Regions from separate parts of the Halobacillus sp. ABH2_015 genome, predicted to be linked through region 4. Evidence: riboswitches for the same ligand, from Rfam matches in the RefSeq annotation. Region 4 holds a riboswitch; each other region holds the start of a gene.
What was found. Region 4 has a riboswitch for S-adenosylmethionine ahead of ACXAD6_RS15360 (acetyl-CoA C-acyltransferase). Riboswitches for the same ligand answer to the same signal wherever they lie in the genome.
Positions count from the first base shown of each region.

Region 1: linked by a shared signal. The riboswitch ahead of ACXAD6_RS16715 (O-acetylhomoserine aminocarboxypropyltransferase/cysteine synthase family protein) and the one ahead of ACXAD6_RS15360 (acetyl-CoA C-acyltransferase) in region 4 are both predicted to bind S-adenosylmethionine.
Region 2: linked by a shared signal. The riboswitch ahead of ACXAD6_RS13615 (methionine ABC transporter ATP-binding protein) and the one ahead of ACXAD6_RS15360 (acetyl-CoA C-acyltransferase) in region 4 are both predicted to bind S-adenosylmethionine.
Region 3: linked by a shared signal. The riboswitch ahead of ACXAD6_RS00190 (PLP-dependent aspartate aminotransferase family protein) and the one ahead of ACXAD6_RS15360 (acetyl-CoA C-acyltransferase) in region 4 are both predicted to bind S-adenosylmethionine.

Region 1 covers NZ_JBSWUG010000002.1:3,215,012-3,220,494, reverse strand. The annotation lists gene ACXAD6_RS16725 (polysaccharide deacetylase family protein) at 1-774, shown strand, start outside; gene metX (homoserine O-acetyltransferase MetX) at 827-1,882, opposite strand; gene ACXAD6_RS16715 (O-acetylhomoserine aminocarboxypropyltransferase/cysteine synthase family protein) at 1,906-3,606, opposite strand; SAM riboswitch class I at 3,716-3,824, opposite strand; gene ACXAD6_RS16710 (DUF2188 domain-containing protein) at 3,968-4,165, shown strand; gene ACXAD6_RS16705 (FAD-dependent monooxygenase) at 4,286-5,483, shown strand, end outside.
Region 2 covers NZ_JBSWUG010000002.1:2,566,630-2,572,112, reverse strand. The annotation lists gene ACXAD6_RS13645 (acyl-CoA dehydrogenase family protein) at 1-300, shown strand, start outside; gene ACXAD6_RS13640 (arsenate reductase family protein) at 539-898, shown strand; gene gcvH (glycine cleavage system protein GcvH) at 983-1,366, shown strand; gene ACXAD6_RS13630 (toprim domain-containing protein) at 1,495-1,842, shown strand; gene ACXAD6_RS13625 (thioredoxin family protein) at 1,852-2,160, shown strand; gene ACXAD6_RS13620 (TlpA family protein disulfide reductase) at 2,293-2,712, opposite strand; SAM riboswitch class I at 2,811-2,911, shown strand; SAM riboswitch class I at 3,076-3,189, shown strand; gene ACXAD6_RS13615 (methionine ABC transporter ATP-binding protein) at 3,268-4,293, shown strand; gene ACXAD6_RS13610 (methionine ABC transporter permease) at 4,286-4,954, shown strand; gene ACXAD6_RS13605 (MetQ/NlpA family ABC transporter substrate-binding protein) at 4,978-5,483, shown strand, end outside.
Region 3 covers NZ_JBSWUG010000002.1:22,815-28,297, reverse strand. The annotation lists gene ACXAD6_RS00195 (aliphatic sulfonate ABC transporter substrate-binding protein) at 1-586, opposite strand, end outside; gene ACXAD6_RS00190 (PLP-dependent aspartate aminotransferase family protein) at 607-2,385, opposite strand; SAM riboswitch class I at 2,519-2,627, opposite strand; gene ACXAD6_RS00185 (trans-sulfuration enzyme family protein) at 2,704-3,849, opposite strand; gene ACXAD6_RS00180 (NUDIX hydrolase) at 3,908-4,507, opposite strand; gene ACXAD6_RS00175 (hypothetical protein) at 4,618-4,800, shown strand; gene ACXAD6_RS00170 (hypothetical protein) at 4,904-5,483, shown strand, end outside.
Region 4 covers NZ_JBSWUG010000002.1:2,927,174-2,932,656, forward strand. The annotation lists gene ACXAD6_RS15350 (TcaA NTF2-like domain-containing protein) at 1-973, opposite strand, end outside; gene ACXAD6_RS15355 (lactonase family protein) at 1,167-2,210, opposite strand; SAM riboswitch class I at 2,614-2,718, shown strand; SAM riboswitch class I at 2,786-2,893, shown strand; gene ACXAD6_RS15360 (acetyl-CoA C-acyltransferase) at 2,965-4,119, shown strand; gene ACXAD6_RS15365 (acetoacetate--CoA ligase) at 4,140-5,483, shown strand, end outside.

The sequences.
Region 1 (5,483 bases), 290 kb from region 4:
GAAGATGTGGCCCTTACCAAAGAAGGGGTGAGGGTCTATCTTCAGGCGGAGGACGGCACATTGGGATATGTACTGGTCGAACTTGAAGAAGGGCAGGATCTCATTCGGAAAGAATTTGTAGAAGCTTTGGAATCCGCTTCCGACGCATCGGAAACATCTTCTTCAGAGCAGGAGCAAAGCCCCGTGGAGGCTGTTTCAACGGATGACCTTGGGGTGGAAACCGGAGAAAAGAGAGCTGCTCTCACTTTTGATGACGGTCCTCATCCAACATGGACAGTGGATATTCTCAACCTTCTGGAGAAGTATGACGCCAAAGGCTCGTTTTTCATGATCGGAAAACGGGTGTCCTATTACCCGGAAACGGCCCGGATGGTGGCTGAGCAGGGTCATGAAATCGGAAATCATACGTGGGATCATCCCCGCCTCGCCCGGTTAAATCCGGAAGAGGTGGATGAGCAGATCCTCGCTGCCCAGGACGTGATCAAGCAGGCCGCGGGAGTAGAAACGGCTGGATTGAGACTGCCGTTTGGCGAGAATCCTCCAAAGGCTTATAAAGGCGATTGGAATACGGTTCCATGGACGCTCTATTCCGAAGAGTGGAGCGAACAGGAGCCGGAGGAAATAGCGGAAGAGATTATTTCACAGGCAGAGGATGGTTCAGTGATTCTTCTCCATGAATTAGAGAGCCGGACCCCTGAAGTCGTAGAGCTTGTGCTGGAACAGTTAACTTCCCAAGGGTTTCAATTTGTGAAAGTCAGTGATCTTCCATCATAAAAAAGACGGGTAGATGAACATCGTGTTCGTCTACCCGTCTTTTTTATGTTTTCTAGTCCTCATTCAGCTCATCTTTGATGAAACGGCCCCATTGTTCGAATTCAACGAGAAAGCCGTCGTGACCATAATCCGTAGGGATATGCCTGTGGACGGCCTTCGGTGCCGCCGATGAAAAAGCGGAAATCAGCTCTTCTGGATACAGCAGGTCGTGTTCAAAACTGAACGTGATCAAGTCTGCTTTATACTGAGCGGCGGCCGCTTTCCATCCTCCCCGGTTTCTCCCGATGTCATGGTTATTCATTGCATCAAGCAGGTACAAGTAGCTGTTCGCGTCAAACCGTTCTTTGATTTTATCTCCCTGATAATCCAGGTAGGACTGAATTTCATAAGTGTCTCCTCCATTGGACCGGTCAAACCTTTTTTCAAAAAGAGCAGGGCTTCTGTAAGTCACCATGCCGGTCATCCGCGCAATTTCAAACCCCTGCAGGGACTCATTCGTCGTGTAGTTCCCGTCTTGGAAAAAAGGATCGTTTTTAATGGCTTTCGCCCCGATATGATTGAAGGCGATGCCGTAATCACTTAAGTAGGGGGTGGCAGCCATAATCAGCAGCTTCTCCATAAAGTCAGGGTAGAGGAGCCCCCACTCATACGCCTGCATACCTCCAAGCGATCCTCCCGCAACAGCTTTGACCTGATGAATGCCCATCTTTTTTAAAGCCTCATACTGGGCACGGACCATATCCCGGATGGTCACTTTAGGGAAATGCTGACGGAATGGTCTGCCTGTATCCGGATTCATACTGGCGGGACCTGTAGACCCGTGACAACCTCCCAGAACATTGAAAGTAATCACTTGGAACAGGGAGGTGTCGATTGGCTCCCCCTCCCCGATTAATCCTGCCCACCAGCCGGGCTGCTCTTCCGTACCCACAGCTGCCTGGTTCCCGGTTAAAGCGTGGCAGACGACAATGACGGGAGCATGAGACGGGCCGGTGCGTTCGTAAGCCAGTTCGACAGATTCCAGCCGTCCGCCGGATTCGAAATGGAAGGGTCCCAGTTCAATCGTTTCCAAAGCTGCTGTCTGGCTGGCGGGGTTTTTTAAAGACATGCTTTCATTCTCCTTTCTGGCCATTATACAGTGACGAGTGTTTGAGATAAGTGGTGTCCTGAGCGGATCGAAACGATCGTCTCGTAAAGGCTCGCACCGGATAGGATTTGTTCATTTTTCAGGGAAGAAGCAGTTTTGGACCAGATGACCGATGGATTCGCCGACTGGGCCAGATCCGTTTGGTTTTCTCCAAGGGTTTCAAAGTAAAGAATATCGAAAGCTGGATCGTTCTGTTCCAGAATGTCTTCCACCTTTGAAAAAGTAGTCACATCAAAACCGAACCGCTCCAACTTGGAGGCTTCCTCCTGCAGGCCTCCCGGCTGATCAGGAATGACGCCGATCGTTTTCCGGCGGATGTTCCCATTGGACCGGTCGAGAGAGGAACGGAGAACGGTCTCCGCTGGATGAGGCTGTTCCTTATAAGGGCGGCTGTATCCATTGGCCTTTTCTATGGCTTGATCCAAGTCCTGTATAAGATCAGTCACAGATTCCAGACCAACCGACAAGCGGACAAGTTCTTCGGAAACACCGGACTTTTTCAAGTTCTCCTCATTCAACTGCTGATGGGTGGTGGATGCCGGATGGATGATCAATGATTTCGCATCACCCACATTAGCTACGTGGGACCAGAGTGTGGAGTGATCGATCAATTTACGACCGGCTTCGCGTCCCCCTTTGATTCCGAAGACAACCATGGATCCGGCTCCGCCTTTCAAATACTTTCGGGCAAGGTCATGAGTAGGGTGATCCTGCAGTCCAGGGTAATTCACCCAATCCACCCCTTCATGATTCTGCAGGTATGCAGCAATCTCATAGGCCTGTTCTGCATGCTTTTCGATTCTCAGGTGAAGCGTTTCAAGTCCCTGCAGGAGCAGGAAGGCGTTCTGGGGGCTCAGGCAGGCGCCGATATCTCTCAAAATCTGAACACGGAGCTTAACCGCATAGCCGGCAGGTCCAGCATCAATACCGAAGCGGATGCCGTTGTAGCTTTCATCAGGCTCAGTAAAACCCGGGAATTTTTCGTGATTCCAGTCAAAACGCCCGCTGTCTACGACAATACCGCCGATAGCTGTACCATGGCCCCCGATCCACTTCGTTGCGGAGTGGACAACGATATCGGCTCCCCAGGCGATCGGTTTGCATACATAAGGGGTGGCGAAGGTGTTGTCGACAATCAAGGGAATGTGATGGGCGTGGGCAATATCCGCTACCGCTTCAAAGTCCAGCACATTCAGGCTTGGGTTCCCGATGGTTTCAGCAAAAATCGCTTTCGTTTCAGGTGTAACAGCTTCCTCAAAGGCATTAGGATCGTTCCCATCTACGAAAACAACGTTCACACCATAGCGGGGAAGGGTGTGGACGAATAAGTTATACGTACCTCCGTACAAGTTGGAGGAAGTGAGGATGGTATCTCCGGCTCCGGCAACGTTCAGGACGGCCATCGTGATTGCCGCCATCCCGGAAGCTGTAGCGACAGCAGCGGCACCGTCTTCCAGAAGGGCAACACGCTGCTCAAATACATCGACCGTCGGGTTTGTGATTCTGGAATAGATGTTCCCTGGTTCGGCCAGGGCGAATAGGTTCTGGGCATGATCGGTATCATTAAATACATATGACGTTGTCTGATAGATGGGAACAGCACGCGATCCTGTTGCTGGATCAGCTTCCTGTCCACCGTGAAGCAGCTGTGTTTCATCACCGTATACATGATTTGAATTGGTCATTGTTTCATTCCTCCTTATGATTTCCAGGACATCCTGATCCTCGGTGTAGAGGGAAAAAGAAAAACCCTCTTCTGTAAGTAAGAAGAGGGCTTTTATGTATGCTTACCTCCCCTTATCTTTCAGATCATCTGATCTGTAGGATGTAGCACCTTTTCAAGTTTTCCTTGAAGGTTGCCGGGCGTCTCAGGGCCTAGTCCCTCTGCCGCTCACGATAAGAGTTTTCAATATTTAATTTATCTGACTTGTTTGAAATTATAAAGGGGTCCAGCTCTCTTGTCAATTCCCAGCTTGAAACAAGGGTGTTTAAATCTATAATAGGGCGGGAATGGATAATTAAGTCTATGTTGAAGGAGATGTTTTCATGAAGGAATATAGTGTAGTACCAAATAAAGATGTAACCGGATGGTTCGTAAAAATTGAGGACGTAGCTCCGACAGATTTATTTGATGAGCGTGATACAGCTGTAGAAAAAGCGGAAGAAATCGCGAAACAGAACAAACCGAGCCGCTTGTACATCCTTGACCAGAATCACGAAGTTGAAGAAGAGCGTACCTTTTAAAAAATCCCCGTCCAGGGGATTTTTTTATGGCTTCCTATGCTTGTTTTCCTGTGGCTGTAGTTTTTTTGCGTGAAACCGATTATGATGGGACACAGGTTGAGAAAGAAAGGAAGGACCGGAATGAATCATACATATGACGTGATCATTACAGGAGCCCGGGCAGCTGGGGCAAGTCTGGCTGTCCTGCTCGGGAAAATGGGGAAGCGTGTCCTGTTGATCGATAAAGCCGCGTTTCCGAGTGACACACTGTCTACTCACTTTATGTCCCATACCCGCTTCCTTGAGGAACTGGGCATCCTTCATAAACTGGAGAAGACCGGTTTGAGAAAAGTGAGCCGGATGCGGACGTATATCGGCCAAAGTTTTATAGAAGGACCGAGAGCGGATTATACGATTATACCTAAACGAGATGTCCTGGACCCTCTTCTGATCGAGCAGGCCGAGGCGTTGAGTTCCGTCACTTTTATGCCGCGTACGTCAGCAAGAGGTTTGATCAGGGAGGACGGGCGCGTTGCCGGGCTTCACCTTGAAACAGAAGGGGAAGCGTGGGAGGCCTGTGCAGCGTGGGTGGCCGGAGCGGATGGAAAGAACTCGAACATCGCTGCCTGGACGGAAGCAGAGAAGTATCGGGAAACGAAGCCTCTCCGTCCGGTCTTATACGGTTATTACACAGGCGTGGAGCCGTTAAGCGAACCTGTAACGGAGATTTTCCTGCATGAAGGACGAATCGGCTTTGTATTTCCAATGGAGGAAAACCGGGATTGTCTCGGTATTGAAATCCACCCTGGGGAATTTACGGACATGATGAAAGCGCCGCAGGATACATTTGAACAAACGTTTAATCAATTTTACGGAATGAAGAAAAGGATGGAAGGGGCAGTTCTGCAGGGAAAGATTATCGGAACCCCCGGAATGCCGAACTTTTTCAGGAATGCTTATGGAGAGGGCTGGGTCCTCCTTGGAGATGCTGGTCACAGTAAAGATCCAAGTACGGGGCTTGGAATCAATGATGCGTTTCTACAGTCCTTTCTGCTGGCCGATGCTTTTCAGCAGATGGATGAAGGGGTGGATTGGAAAACAGCCCTGGATCGTTTTCAGAGTCGAAGGGATGAACAGCTGCTGCCGGGATTTCAGCTGACATTGGATTATATTCAATCGCTCCGGAAGTGGACAGACAACGAAATGGCATTGTTTCAAACCATCGCCGCCAACCCTATGGCGTGGAATAAGCTGATGCCTCATATGGGACGGCATTTGAAAGAAGACACCAAGGATTTCCCTCTTTTTTATCAATCGGTGGAAGGGGAAGCTTCCTCCT
Region 2 (5,483 bases), 360 kb from region 4:
ATGGTCGGTGAAATCTATAACATGGAATCAGCCCTGCTTCGTACGGAGAAAGCCATCCATCGTTCTGGTGAAGAAAAGAATAAGCAGAAGCTCCTCTACACGCAGGTGTATGTACAGGAAGCCTTTAACAGAATCGAGGCCCATGCGAAAGAAACGTTGATTGCGTCTCAAACCGGCGACTCCCTGCGTATGATGCTTGGTGCTCTTCGTAAACTGACACGTCATACACCGACGAACGTCATTCCGAAGAAGCGGGAAATTGCCCAGGGATTAATTGAGTCCGAAAGATATTACGTATAAATCAGTGACCAGCCCGCACTTGAAAGTGCGGGCTTTTGGCATGTAGAGAGGAAGGGATCCTCTCCTCACAGGGACATTCAATTTTCCCGGGAAAAAGTGTTTTTGGAGGCATTTGAATAAAGAGAAGGAAGGATGTAAAAGAATGAAAAAGGAATTGGAGGGAAAAGTAATTTTCAATGAAAAGATTGTCTCCATTGTGATAAAATAAGACGTAACAAGTTGGAAGGAGGAGGAGCATATGCCTGTTACCTTCTACTGGTACCCAAACTGCGGTACTTGTAAAAAAGCGAAAAAATGGCTGGATGATGAAGGGGTTCCTTACGAATCTGTACATATTGTTGAACATCCCCCTTCACAGGAAGAGTTGAAGGACCTCACGGCCAGGAGTGAACGACCGGTTAAGAAATTTTTCAACACCAGTGGGAAGAAGTATCGGGAGTTAAACCTGAAGGAAAAGCTGAAAGATGCAGATGAAGAAGAAATGCTGCGCCTGCTCGCTTCAGACGGGATGCTCATCAAACGGCCCATCGTCACTGATGGAACAAATGTCACTGTTGGTTTCAAAGCCGATGAATTTGAAAACGTCTGGGGCCGATGAGCAGAACATTGGAAATAAAAGCAGAAGGCTTTTATGTTTATAACTGTCATTAAACAAAAACAAGAACTGTGGAGGTAATCGAATATGAGCTTACCAAAAGATCTACGTTATTCTCAGGAACACGAATGGGTGAAAGAAGAAGGAGAAAAAGTCAGAGTCGGAATCACGGATTTTGCTCAATCTGAACTTGGCGACATCGTTTTTGTTGAGCTTCCTGAAGTGGGAGAAGAACTAAAAACAGACGAGCCTTTCGGAAGTGTGGAATCTGTAAAAACCGTTTCCGAATTATATGCACCGATCAGCGGTAAAGTTGTAGAAGTGAATGAAGATTTGGAAGACAGCCCTGAGTTTGTGAATGAGTCTCCTTATGATAAAGCCTGGATGGTTGTTGTTGAACCAAGCGATTCTTCAGAAGTTGAGCAGCTGATGTCTTCTGAAGAATATGAAGCGATGATTGATGAAGATTAATCAAAACAAGTAAGCCCGTTGTACAGGCAGGACTGATGATTCCTTGTCTGACATGATCGTGCTTGATCTTAATCATGTTCAGACCATGCCATATGGCATGGTCTGTTTCTATATAGTAGGTGATGAAGATGGATGGAGAACGGATTTTGATTGTTGAAGGGATTACAGATAAGAAGAAATTGAACAAAGTACTGGATGAGAAAATCGAAATCATCTGTACCCATGGGACGCTCGGTATTGAGCGAATGGAAGAAATGATCTTTGAACATAACCTGGATGAACGATCGGTCTATATCCTTGTGGATGAAGATGATTCCGGTTTTAAACTACGGAAGATGCTGACAGAGGAACTTCCGCACGCAGAGCATATTTATATTGATAAAGCCTTTAGAGAAGTGGCGGCTACTCCCGAGCCGGAACTCGCCCGTGCCCTGTTAAGCCGTCATTTCAGCGTGAAGTCGATGTATTTAATTTAGGAGGAAGCTTTGCAGAATTTAATACAAAATGAGGCAGCCTGGGTGCTGTCCTCGGATGAAAAAACGATGACATTTATTCACAGCCCTTTTTGCGGGACGTGCCACCTTGCCCGCAAGATGCTGATAACTTTGGAAGAGATGTATAAAAAAACACTATTCTCGGAAATGAACGCCTCTCTGCATCCTGCATTGATGGAACAATATCGAGTGGAAAGTGTTCCATGCCTCTTGATTACCCATAAAGGAGAAGTTCTTGAAAAGGTCTATGCTTTTCAATCCGTCCCACACATGTATGAAAAGATCATTCCCTATCTATAACCCGCCTTTATTCCCCGGGAAATGACAAGATAAAAACGGTAAAAAACCCGTCCTGCATAGGCAGGGCGGGTTTTATTCATCGGCCGTATGACCAGTGATAAGCGGGTGGTAGGCCTTCCGCTGTTTTGATGATTAAACAATTTCCCCCAGGGACTGGACGATATCGAGAAAGGAAGCTTTATCACCGAACGATTCGTGGACCCTGCCTTCCTGATCTATGATAATAGTGGAAGGGACGCCCTTGCAGCCGAACGTATCGTATAAGCTTCGCCAATCATCAATCAAGGTAGGCTGGTTAAGAAATTTTTCAGCATATTCCTTTCCGGCATCAGGGCTGCGTTCACGACCGGGAACGTTAATCGTAACCAGCTCCACTTTTTCTTTGTCCATCGTTTCAAAGAGCTGCTCTTTTTTAGGTAAGTCTCTCCCGCAGTCAGGACACCAGGATGCCCAGAAAGTCAGGACGATCACCTTTCCGAAATGGTCGCTCAGACGATAGGTGGAGGGCTGATTTATATAAGAAAGCTCAAATTGAGGAGCACGTTCCTTCATGATTTCATCTCCTTACTGTAAAAATATACCTGATTATTATCTTTGACGTCCGTATAGACTCCATGCTAACATAACATATAATTTCACAGCGACATCATAACTTATCCAGAGTGGTGGAGGGACTGGCCCTTTGAAACCCGGCAACCGGCAAAAGCACGGTGCTAAATCCTGCGGAGCGTAAAGCTTTGATAGATGAGATCCACTAAAGTCTCTTCTATTTTAGGAGAGACTTTTTTGCATATCCAGATGTTCTTCTTTTCTGAAAAGTAGCTCATTTATGTTGACACGCTGGTGGCAGAGTGCTAAAATCCACTTTGTAGTTATGAAATGAATTAAAGCAGTAATAATTTAATAAGCTAAAATCTCTTATCCAGAGTGGCGGAGGGACTGGCCCTACGATGCCCGGCAACCAGCAGGTGTAACCGACCTGTCAAGGTGCCAAATCCTGCAGAGCATAACAGCTCTGACAGATGAGAGAACAGAAGATACATTGTTATTGAAACGCCATTCTGTTCTCGAACAGAATGGCGTTTTTTGAATGGGAGGGAACACATCATGATTACAATCAAGGATCTTTCTAAAGTTTTTCAAACGAAGGATCGGGAAGTGAAAGCTGTTGATGGCTTAAGCCTTACAATAAATAAAGGGGAAATCTACGGTGTCATTGGTTATAGTGGAGCGGGTAAAAGTACTTTTATCCGGCTGTTGAACCGACTGGAGGATCCAACAGAGGGCAGCATCCACGTCGGTGATCAGGATTTAACGGGCCTCAGTAAGAATAAACTGCGTATCGCCCGCCAGGATATCGGAATGATTTTTCAGCACTTCAACCTGCTTTGGTCCAGAACGGTTTATGATAACATCGCTTTTCCGTTGGAAATTGCCGGTGTACCAAAGGAAGAACGGAGCAAAAGAGTGAACGAACTGATCGATCTGGTCGGTTTATCCGGCAGAGGAAACTCCTACCCATCCCAGTTGAGTGGTGGACAGAAACAGCGTGTAGGAATTGCCAGGGCGCTGGCCAACAACCCGAAAGTCCTCCTTTGTGATGAAGCGACATCCGCTCTGGATCCGGAAACGACAGACTCCATATTGGATCTTCTTGTAGACATCAATGAAAAACTCGGACTGACCATAGTTTTGATTACTCACGAAATGCATGTCATTCGTAAGATCTGTCATCAGGTGGCAGTCATGGAGCAGGGGAAAATCGTTGAAAAGGGAGATGTTCTGGACGTATTTCTTCATCCAGATCAGCCAGTGACGAAGAAATTCGTCGATCAGGTGATGGGTGATCAGGAAAAAGAGCACTCTCTGAAATTGATCAAAGATAAGTACCAGTCCGGAAAAATTGTCCGGCTGCATTTTGTAGGAGAGAGTACCAACCAAGCGCTGATCAGTGAGGTCTCCAGGAAGTTCGTCCTGGATGTGAATATTCTTCACGGGAAGATCACGCAGACGCAAAAAGGAGCTTACGGAACGATGTTTGTTCAGTTTGAAGGAGACGATGAGGAAGCAGCCCGGGCAATCGAATATATACGCTCGACTTCTGTGGAAGTGGAGGTGAACCCGGATGCTTAATGGATTACTGCCAAACGTACGCATGGAAGACATGATTACAGCAACAAATGAAACGTTGTATATGACTCTGATTTCCGTAGCCGGCACATTTATCCTCGGGATTCTGCTCGGCCTGCTGCTTTATTTATCTGGTCCGGGAGGGCTCTGGCAGAACAAAGTGGTCAATGCAGTGACAGCTTCTGTCGTAAACATTTTCCGTGCCATTCCTTTTATTATATTGATCCTGCTTCTGTTCCCGTTTACAGACTTCTTGATTGGAACGATCCGCGGTCCGAACGCAGCCCTTCCGGCGTTAATTATCGGAGGAGCTCCGTTTTACGCGAGACTTGTTGAGATTGCATTGAAGGAAGTGGAAAAAGGTGTCGTAGAGGCAGCGAAGGCGATGGGGGCTAAATCATCAACGATCATCTTCAAAGTCCTGCTGCCTGAATCCATGCCTGCCCTTATTTCAGGAATTACGGTGACCGCCATTGCACTGATTGGTTATACCGCCGTGGCGGGTGCGATTGGTGCCGGTGGTCTTGGAGACTTTGCTTATTTCTACGGTTTCCAGCGTAGTAATTTTGATGTGGTCTTCATTTGCACGGTGCTTATCATTATTATTGTGTTTATTTTCCAATTCATCGGTGATTATGCTTCCCGTAAATTGGACAAAAGATAAAAAACAAAAGGGAGAGATTATTCATGAAAAAAATCTGGACAACAGCGGTTGCGCTGTTATTCGTTCTTGTTCTTGCCGCCTGCGGTTCTTCTGAGGAAGATTCCTCCAGCGGTGAAGGAAATACGGAAATTACAGTAGGAGCAACAAGTGTTCCTCACGCTGAAGTTCTTGAAGAAGCAAAGCCGCTTCTTGAAGAAGAAGGGATCACGTTAAATATCGAGGAATACCAGGATTACATCCTTCCAAACCAGGATTTGGCCGAAGGACGTATTGATGCAAACTATTTCCAGACGATTCCTTATATGGAACTTCAAGAGCAGGATAATGATGATTACGATTTTGCCAATCTCGGCGGGATTCACATTGAGCCGATCGGTGTGTACTCCCAAAAGTATGACAACCTTGAAGACGTAGAAGAAGGTACCGAGTTCGTCATGAGCCGTTCTGTATCCACCCACGGCCGTGTATTGACACTTCTTGAAAAAGAAGGGTTGATCAAACTGGATGAGAGTGTAGAAAAAGTGGATGC
Region 3 (5,483 bases), 2.9 Mb from region 4:
GTGCCATGTGGGGATCAAGCCCTGCCCATGCATCGACATTGCCGGAGTTCAAGGCAGAAGCCCCTTCGGGATGCTGCAGATTGACAAGCTCAATATCATCCACACTCAGTCCATGGTCCTTTAAAGCACGAACAAGAAAAATATAAGGGTCGGTTCCAAGCGTGGCGGCGACTTTCTTCCCTTTTAAATCCTCTACAGTAGATATGCCAGAATCCGGATTCGTGACTAAAGCCGTCCATTCCGGCTTGGAATAGAGATAGACGGATTCTACAGGAGCATTATTCGCTTTAGCCATCAACGCGGCTGCTCCGGCTGTAGAACCAAAATCAACGCTGCTTGAATTCAAAAACTCAAGCGCCTTGTTGCTTCCCTGGCTGAGCACCCATTCCACTTCGATGCCCTGTTCTTCAAACGCTTCCTCGGCCCATCCCTTTTCTTTCAAGACCAGACTGGTTGGAGAGTAGTAGGCATAATCAAGGGTTACCTTATCCGGCTGATCCTCCTGACCTTCGGCATTACTTGAACAACCGGCAAGCCCGATGGCGGCCGCTGCACTGAGGACAGCTATGACTTTTTTCCAATTCATCTTTTTACCCCTTCCCCTACTTAAATTTCGCATGCGTACGTATCTATGCTTCCGCGCAGCCGCTGTGCTTCTTTGTAGGTACAACGGTTATGGACAACTTCCAGACCTGCTTCACTGGCGATTTCCGCTGCTTTTGGAGAAATGACCCCTTCCTGGAGCCAGAACACACCAGGCTGGATGTCCGCTGCTTCCCGGGCAATCTCAATGGCGGCCTCAGGGCTGCGGAACACCTGGACGACGTCGATGCTGAATGGGATCGATCTCAAATCCGGGTAAGCTTTCTCGCCAAGCACCTCCTCCTCCCGAGGGTTCACCGGGACGATCTGATACCCGAGCCGCTGCATTTTTCTTGCGAGTCGGTGACTCGGACGGGAAGGCTTTCCACTGAGACCGACGACAGCCAGGCGTTTCGGACGTGTTTCTCCTCCTTCTGTAATCTTCGCAGAGCTGAGCGCCCACTTGATGACTCCTTCATCATTCTCTGTGATTGCCCGCTTTCCGGAATCATTGCCTGTTGCCTTGGCAATGGCCCGATCCAGGTCATTGATTAAATCCTTGCTGGATTCGAGTCCGATGGAAAGACGAATCAGCTCTTCCGTCACTCCGGTCGCCGCAAGCTCTTCAACAGAAAGCTGCTGGTGGGTCGTGGACGCCGGGTGGATGATCAGAGATTTCGCATCGCCGACATTGGCGACATGGGACCACAACGAGATGTTGTTGATCACCTGACTCCCAGCTTCTCTGCCTCCTTTGATTCCAAATACGACAATGGAACCATAGCCGCCCTCTAAATATTGATTGGCCAGTTCATGGGCCGGATGGTTTTTCAAGCCGGGGTAGGAAACCCACTCCACATCGGGGTGTTCCGCCAAGTATTCAGCCACTTCCCGGGCATTATCTGAATGACGTTCCACCCGCAGATGTAGCGTTTCAAGTCCCTGGAGCAGAAGGAAAGCGTTCTGCGGACTGAGGCAGGAGCCAAAGTCACGAAGCAGCTGGACCCTGAGTTTTGTAATGTAGGCGAGCGTGCCGAAATCGGCTGTATAAACGATCCCGTTGTAGCTCGGATCCGGCTCTGTGAAAACAGGGAACTTTCCATTGCCCCAGTCAAACTGCCCGCCGTCGACAACGACGCCGCCGATAGCTGTTCCATGGCCACCAATCCATTTCGTGGCCGAATGGACGACAATGTCAGCTCCGTGTTCAATCGGACGGCACGTGTAAGGTGTGGCAAACGTGTTATCTACAATCAGCGGGATTTTATTTTCGTGGGCAATAGCGGACACTTTCTCAAAATCAAGCACGTGAAGACTCGGGTTGCCGATGGTCTCAGCGAATACAGCCTTCGTATTCTCATTGATGGCCTGTCTGAAATTGTCCGGATCGACCGGGTCAACAAAATGAACATTAATGCCATACCGCGGTAAAGTGTTGGCGAATAAATTATAAGTTCCGCCGTATAAATTGGATGCTGCCACGACTTCATCTCCTGCACCAGCTACATTCAAAATGGCCAGGGCAATGGCGGACATGCCTGAAGCCGTCGCTACCGAGGCTACTCCGCCTTCCAGAAGAGCCATGCGTTTTTCGAATACGTCCACCGTCGGATTTCCGAGCCGGGAGTAAATATTCCCCGGTTCATCGAGGGCAAAAAGGCTCTGGGCGTGATCGGTATCATGAAACACATAGGATGTGGTCTGGTAAATCGGAACGGCCCTTGAACCGGTCGTAGGATCTGGTGACTGTCCACCGTGCAGAGAAATGGTATCAATATCGTAGCCTTCAAAAGAGTTGGTCATTGTATGTCCTCCTAAAGTTTATTATTCTCATCATTTTAATCAGTTTTAAAAAGAAAGTGGTCCTTACAGCGTCTATATCCATGCAAAAAGCCCTCTTCCATATAAGAAGAGGGCTGAACGTACTGTTATCCTCCTCTTATCTACCAGATCCATGATCTGTAGGACTTGGCACCTTTTCAAACCGATGTTTGAAGGTTGCCGGGCTTCACAGGGCCTATTCCCTCAGCCGCTCTTAATAAGAGTACTAGTTATTTAATTTTGATTATGATGTGAATTATAGCTGACCATCTGCATCAATGTCAATAACATTCTGAATTTTTATTTTATTGAAGCGTCAATGGTTCTTTTCAGCTGATGAATGATATCTTCATCGCTCTCAATTCCTATGGATAAGCGGATGACGTAATCGTTCACTCCGATTTTTTCACGTTCTGTTTCTGACAGAGCCCTGTGTGACGTACGGACAGGGTAGGACACAGTTGTCTGGACACCAGCGAGTGTCGGTGCAATTTTGATCCATCCAAGAGATTTGAAAAAGGCTTCCACATCCACGCTCTCATTGAGCTCGATGGTAACAATCGCTCCATGACCACGTTCAGATACGTATTCAGGATAAAACACCTTTTTAACCCCACTATGCTCCCGAAGTGCCTCTGCAACACTTTTTGCATTCGCAGACTGTTGTTTCATCCGGAGTGCAAGGGTTTTGGCCCCTCTCTGGGTCAACCAAGCTTCAAACGGACTTAAATTTGCTCCAAGAGTCACGATTTTCTGGGCTGCTTTGGAAATCAATGCTTCCGAACCGGCAAGGACGCCGCACGTGACATCACTATGACCGCCTATGTATTTCGTTGCACTGTGCACAACAAGGTCCACTCCATACTGATAGGGCTGGACAAGATAGGGGGTGGCGAATGTATTATCCACCATCGTCTTTATGCCGTGTTTTTGAGCGAGACTGCTCAGACCTTTCAAGTCTTCCACGCGTAGGAACGGGTTGGAAATCGATTCCGTATAAAGCAGATGGGTATGAGGCTGGATGGATTTCTCCACCTCGTCCAAATTGTTAAAGGATACCATGGTGACGTCGATTCCGAAGGATGGCAGTTCTTTAGTCAGGAGTTTGTGCGTACCTCCATACACATCTTCTGCGGCTACAATATGGCCTCCGGGTTCAACAGCCGCCAGAATGCCTGCAAGGATGGCTGACATTCCTGAGGAGGAAGCGACTCCAGATGGAGCACCTTCGAGCTCAGCAACCGTTCCCGCAAGTTCATCGGTATTCGGATTTTTTTCTCTTGTATATAAGTATGGACTTTCCCCTTCATAGTAACTTTCCAGATGGTCCAGGTCCTTGAAGGTAAAGGCGGATGTCTGATAAATCGGTGTCGTCTTGCTGTTATGCACCTGTGATTGATCCTGTTTATGGTGGACAATTTTTGTTTCAAAGCTTGGGTGTGTCATTCGTCGACTCCTTTCTGATCACTTAATCAAAAATTATATCGATGGAGAGGTGTTATTGTCAAAGTTTTTCGACATATTCAGACAAAGCCTTCAGCAACTGGCTTTGATAGGCAGGGGTATGAGGAACAAATGATTCCGCCTTCATAGTTTCTGATTCCCCGGTGCAAATCGAAACACCTGCAGCCACTTCCCTCTCTCCCGTCATTAAGAAGGATAACTGATCCAGAGGGATGGCAAGAACGTCAGCCACTTCAACTCCCACCGGCATATCCCCGCCAGGCCAATGATAGAAAAACAACCGGCAGATTTCCCGGTCCACCTTGTCTTTCCCAATCAATTCCTCCTTCACATATCCTGCCGGTGTTAAAGCAGAACGTTCCAGTGACAGCCCCAATTCTTCCTGAATTTCGCGCAGTCCCCCTTTCATCAATCCCTCTCCTGCTTCGATGTGTCCGGCGGCCGTTATATCATATAAGCCGGGATAATCTTCTTTATCAAAGGCCCTTTTCTGCATCAGCACATGCCACTTTGTATCGACTTTCTTTACAAACCAGCAGTGAAACGTTTCGTGCCAGTCTCCATCTCTGTGAACCTCCCCGCGGACCTTGACACCCGTTTTTTCTTCCTTTTCATTAAAAATATCCAGCATTTCCTCCATCTCTTAAGCCCCTCTCCCTATATACGGATCTTTCTGTGATTACGATCTATGATATCCAGAAGTTTAATTTAACAGCAAGGAGGAAATCTTAAACAAAAGGAGGTGGAACGATGAGCGAAAAGAAAACACGCCGCGCCCGTGTCGAACGATCGAATGAGGCGGCAGAAGCTTTTAACCGGTCAGCAAAATTCAATCAGGCTTTCTCCCACGAACCCCCGCAAGCCTTACAGGAAGATCATAACCATTCGGAAGGAGACTCCCTGCTCCACCATTACTCCGATGACGAAAAATGACCTGCGTTTATCCGCGGGTTATTTTTATGACCTCTCAAAAATATAGAAAATTCTGTTAGTATAGAAGGGAGCGTGACAAGCATGATGAAAGGGTGAATTCACCATGGGGGAAAACATAGGAAAATGGAAGTGGCTCATCATTGGCGCTGTCCTGACCCTTTTTGCAGGAGGTACATACATTTATACAGGTTCTCAAGACTCCTCCAAATTGGTTCACGAAGAAGACGGTTCCTTACATAGAAAAGCCAAGCCTGTCGATATGGAAGACGTTCCTGGCAGCTGGAAGGAAATCGAGTCAGAGGAGCGTCTTCACGAGTTTTTTGAAGAGCGCATTCCGGGCCTGGCCCTTGCACGGGAAGAAGGGCTGACCACAACAACCGAAGCTTCGGCTTCGCTGCCGGGACGCGACGGCAGGGCTCAGATTTACGAAGTGTGGCATGGGGAACAATTCATCCACTTCTTGTACCGTATTGATTTATCTGCCCTCGTTTCTGAGACGGAGGAAACGGAGGGGATCGGGAATATGCCGTCGCTGCATTCCATCCATATGAAAGCGACAGAGGATAACGGTGCCCAGACATTGGACCTCAGGCAGGATGGGGTTGGTAACCAGGAAGCTGTGATCTACGAAAACCGCCTGTATGGAGCAGTCTCCACCCCTCCGGTCAATGACCCTTGGGAAC
Region 4 (5,483 bases):
GTTCCTCCAGTTCTTCCTCAAAATAAAAACTCAGCTCACCCCAGTAGTCGCCATCCTCCGTACGGATCTGTCCGGACTTGACCACCTCTTTCTTATCGTTTGTCCACTCCGCATGAAGGGCCAGCTTGTTTCCGTCCGGCACAGGACCGATGACGCCCAGCTCATTCAGCGACTTCTTCGTACTCTTTCCGTTGACAAAAAGAATCGCTTCCGGCTGGTTGGTATCGACATCATACGTAGTCCCTGCAAAATATAGTTCCATATAGTAATCCGATTCCTCCGCCAGCACCTGGTATTCCCACGTGTCCTTGAACTTCCCATATACGTTCGATGCCTCTCCCTCAACTTTATACACACCAGGGTAGGCTTTGGCATTAACTTCGTCCTCGGCAGCATTCTCCACGGTGATTTTTTCTTTGCCGACTGTAAAGGAAGCATCATCCATGTTCGTTAAGAATCTGATCTCAGTCGGAACCGCTTCAATTTCATACGTCTTGTACATCCCAGGAATCACGGTTGTTTTTTTGACAGACAAAAGCGGGCTGCCGTATTCATCGCGGATGATGGTATCGAACCGCTGTTGTCCGCTGACGGCTTCCAGCATCTGTTCACGGATGGTCTCCCAATCATTTTCCTTCATATACTGCAGGTATTCCTTTTCATTCAGCCATGCTTTTTCATCCAGGGACAACTCACTTACAAAAGCTCCCGCATCATTATTCGTGACCGCACGATCCATCGCCCGGATCTTCGTCGTCGGGTCAAGCATCGATGACAAAATCAAATGAGCGGTCAGCAGCACAACAAAAACCGCCCCTATCGAGATCAGCGTGATTTTCTTTTTCCGCGGTATCGGTGGTCTTGGCGCTTTTGCTCCCGACCGGGTCAGCGGAGCATCCTTGGGTGCACCACATTCGGTACAAAAGGTTTCTTCCCCGCCCATCTCATGACCGCAGTGTTTACATACTTCCATCCAGCGACCTCCCTCGCCCTTGAAGGTGTTTCCCCGCCTGCTATGTACCTTCCTCCCTTCCCCTGATTTAGTTCCATATAATGGGGAGTAATTAACTATACTCAAACGGCCGGGGGTGTATGACTGTCCCTTTTTCCATAAAAAAGAAGAGGACATCCCTCCATGGGACGCCCTCTTCTTCCTATTTGTCTATTTACTTTATAAACTTCACGCAGACCGGCTCGGGTACGAATACATCGGACTGAACAAGCGTCAGCCTGCCGGTTGATTTGTCCCGCTCGAACAACGTCATCGTATTGGACTTCTGGTTCGTCGCAATCAGGAACTCCTCGGAAGGATCCATCACGAAATCACGCGGCCAGTTCCCTTCTGTCGAGGTCCACTCTACAAAAGTAAGTTTCCCTGTATCCTGGTTAACTTCATAAACAGCGATGGAATTATGCCCGCGGTTGCCGGCATAAACAAACTGTCCATCTGAAGAAATATGAATGGCACTGCCATCATTGGTTTCATCAAAGTCCTTAGGGATTGCGGCAATGGCCTGCTGCTCGGTGAAGCTGCCGTCCTTTTCATCATAATGAAGGACAAGCACTTCTGAGCTGAGCTCCGTCATCACGTAGGCATACTTTTTGTTCGGGTGGAAAGTAATGTGACGCGGACCGGAACCCGGTTTCGTGTTGAACACCTGCACCTGGCTCAACTCGCCATTGTCTACGGCGTAAGTAATAACACGATCGCTGCCAAGGTCAATCGCTATCACGTATTTTTCATCAGGGGTAAAGCCTGCATAGTGCATGTGCGGCTTTTCCTGACGCTCATGAGGGCCGGTACCTTCATGCTCCACGATTGAAACTGCAGGATTCAACGATCCATCTTCATTGGTCAGGTAGGAGACCACTTCTTTTGTATGATAGTTAGCCGTGACAACATTGTTATTCAAATGATCCACGCTCACGTGACACGGCGGAGAGCCCGCAGCTGTCTGAGCGTTTAATTTTGTGAGTTCTCCCGTTTCTGCATTGATAGAAAAGGACGTGACACCGCCGTTTTCCCCGTCTTTGGAAACCGCGTAAAGATTCTTTTGATCATCACTCACGGTGACGTACGTAGGGTTCTGCAATTCTGCAGCCAGCTGAATATTTTTCAGTTCCTTAGCGTCTGTATCCAGGGTGAACTGATAGACGCCTTTACTTTCCTGTTTGGTGTACGTACCGATGTAACCAACATATTCCGGCATAGTAAAACTCCTTTATTGAATAGTATCAGTAATTACCATACCCATTATCTCATAAAGACAAAAGAGGCTGAATCATTATCCATTTATGAATATCGAAAGTTATTAAAATCTCTGCTCATAAATCTAAAAGCAGCTCTACCTGTAAGGTATCATCTAATCAGTGAAACGTTATGTAGCCGCAGGAACCATCGGAGAATGGATGATGGACGAATTGATAGATGCCTTCATTTTTCTCGTGAAGTGCCCCGCATAATTGAAAGAATCGGCAAGCCCTAATGTTAAAGCGGTTCACACGTTCACCACCAGTCACAGAACAAAATGAATTTTCTAACTTTTCTATCAAATCCATTGACACCTATCCTTTCCCCTGCTAACATGGCACTTAACCAAATAAAGGAAGAACATCTTATCCAGAGAGGTGGAGGGACTGGCCCTGTGAAACCCGGCAACCGCTATATTGATAGCAAGGTGCCAAATCCTACTGAGTGAATGCTCAGGAAGATAAGAGATGCTTACAATCTCTAACCTCTCTATCTTTGATAGAGAGGTTTTATAGTTTCCAATTGAATACCGATTTCTTATCCAGAGAGGCAGAGGGACTGGCCCGTTGACGCCCGGCAACCAGCAAGCAACAGCTTGAAAAGGTGCTAATTCCTGCAGGAGACAATCCTGGAAGATAAGAAGAGCCGAGAGCCCTCTTCTTATTTTTGTGAAGAGGGCTCTTACTATTTTAAAAACAGGAGTTGTTCCATAAATGACGACAGTACTTCTAGACGGCATCCGCACCCCCTTCGGTAAGTGGAAAGGGGCTTTGAAAAAGAAATCCGCAGCAGAACTTGGGTCTCATGCGCTGAGCGCTCTATTAGAGAGAAACCCAGCCGCGAAAAAAGCAGATGGCGTGCTCCTCGCCCAGGTGATTCAGGCGGGAGGAGGCCAAAATCCTGCGAGACAGGCCGCTTATCAAGCGGGGGTGGATATCGCTACACCCGCTATCACACTGAACAATGTCTGTTTGGGAGGCATCGCTACAGTTACCGACGCCTCCCGGAGGCTGCAATTGAAGGAAGGGGAGCTGTATATCGTCGGCGGATTCGACTCGATGACGAATGCTCCTCATACCGCTCCTGTCCGAGCTTCCTCCGGACTTGGTCACAGCCTGCTGAAGGACACCTTACTGAACGACGGGTTATGGTGCGCCTTGAGCGATGTATCGATGGGAGCTCTCACCGATGAGAAAAACCGCTCCTTCGACATCAGCCGGGAGGAACAAGATGAATACGCCGCCCTTTCCCAGCAGCGGGCAGCGGACGCTCAGGAAAATGGCTGGCTGGAGCCGGAAATCGCTCCTTTTACTGAACGACTCGCAGAAGATGAAGGCATCCGTAAAGGGACGACAGCCGAAAAATTATCAAATCTCTCTCCCGCCTTTTCACGCGAAGGCACGATCACCGCAGGCAATGCCTCTCAAATGACGGACGGCGCGAGCGTTGGGATCGTTACCACGAAGGAAAAAGCGGAAGCCCTCGGCCAACAGCCACTGGCGGAAATCATCGACTGGTCAGAGATTGCCGGACCGGATCCGAGTTTACAAACGAAGCCATCACAGGCCATTCAGAAGCTGTTAGACAAACATCAGCTGACCACGGACGATATCGATTTGTTTGAAATCAATGAAGCCTTTGCCAGTGTCGTGATTGCCAGCTGCCGGGAACTCGGAATTGATTATGACCGCGTCAATGTGAACGGCGGTGCGATCGCTCTCGGCCACCCTTTAGGCGGGACAGGCTTCCGGCTCGTTCTGACGCTTGCCCATGAACTGAAACGACGCGGCGGAGGGAAAGGCATCGCTTCCCTTTGCGGCGGTGGCGGCCAGGGGATGGCCCTGTTGATCGACGTTCCCCATTCATAATTCGAAAGGAGACAAGTCCCATGAATACACCCATTACAGCTCAGCGTTCCCCTTACCTGTGGGAACCATCAAACGAACGCATCGAACAGTCGCATATCAAAGCTTTTGCTAACTATACCAACCAGGCGCTCTTCCCTTATGAACGTTTCCACCGCTGGTCCGTTTCCCACCTTTCCGAGTTTTGGTCGGCCGTATGGGATTACGCAGGGATCATCGGAGAAAAGGGAGACCGTGTGTTTGTTCCCGGTCCTTCGATGCCGGATAGTGCATGGTTTCCGGACGCCCGCTTGAATTTCGCTGAAAACCTGCTGCGCGGGTCGCTTGACCGGATCGCGGCTTATGAAGCGAATGAGGAAGGACTCACCCGAAGCATCACGCTGCAGGAACTGAAACAATCCGTGGCCAAAGCCCAGGAAGGGTTCAAACAATTGGGTGTCCAGGAAGGTGACTGTGTCGCCGGCATCACGACGAACGATATCCAGGGACTCGTCGCTCTGCTTGCTACGACATCACTAGGCGCCACCTGGACATCCTGCTCCCCGGACTTCGGAACAAAAGGAATCGTCGACCGCATTGGTCAGGTGAAACCGAAAGTATTGATCGCGGCACTCTCCTATCAATATAAGCAGAAGCCCTTCGATATCGAAGATAAAATCAAACAGACGACCAAGCACCTGGAAGGACTATCCGCGGTCGTCACGTTCGGAGGAGAAACGTCAATTGAAGGCATCCCGACTCTATCCTGGGACGAGCTTTGCCGCAATGAAGCCGAAGAGCCTGTGTTCCAACCCGTTGCCTTCAACCATCCCCTGTATATTTTATATACATCCGGAACGACGGGGCTTCCGAAAGCGATCGTCCATTCTGTCGGAGGCACTCTTCTGCAGCATGTAAAAGAACACCAGCTCCACTGTGATGTTCAGCAGGATGATGTGTTGTTCTGGTACACCAACACCGCCTGGATGATGTATCCGTGGCTCGTTTCCGGACTCGCCAGTGAAGCCGCCATCCTGTTGTATGACGGCTCTCCCGTAAGAAAGGAATCCCTCACCCATTTGTGGGACATTGCGGATGAAGCCGGCATCACCCATTTCGGCACAAGCCCGAAATATTTAGACACACTGATGAAAGAAGAAGTGGATTTGAAAAGCAGTCATTCGCTTCACTCCTTGAAAAGTGTGCAGTCGTGCGGGGCTCCCCTGGCACCCGAGCAGTACACCTGGATCTATCAAACCATTAAAGAGGATCTGTTCCTCGCTTCCATTTCCGGCGGAACGGAAATCATCGGCTGTTTCGTGATGGGCTCTCCGGTCCATCCTCTGAAGCAGGGCGAAATCGCCTGCAAAGCGTTAGGGATGGCGGTG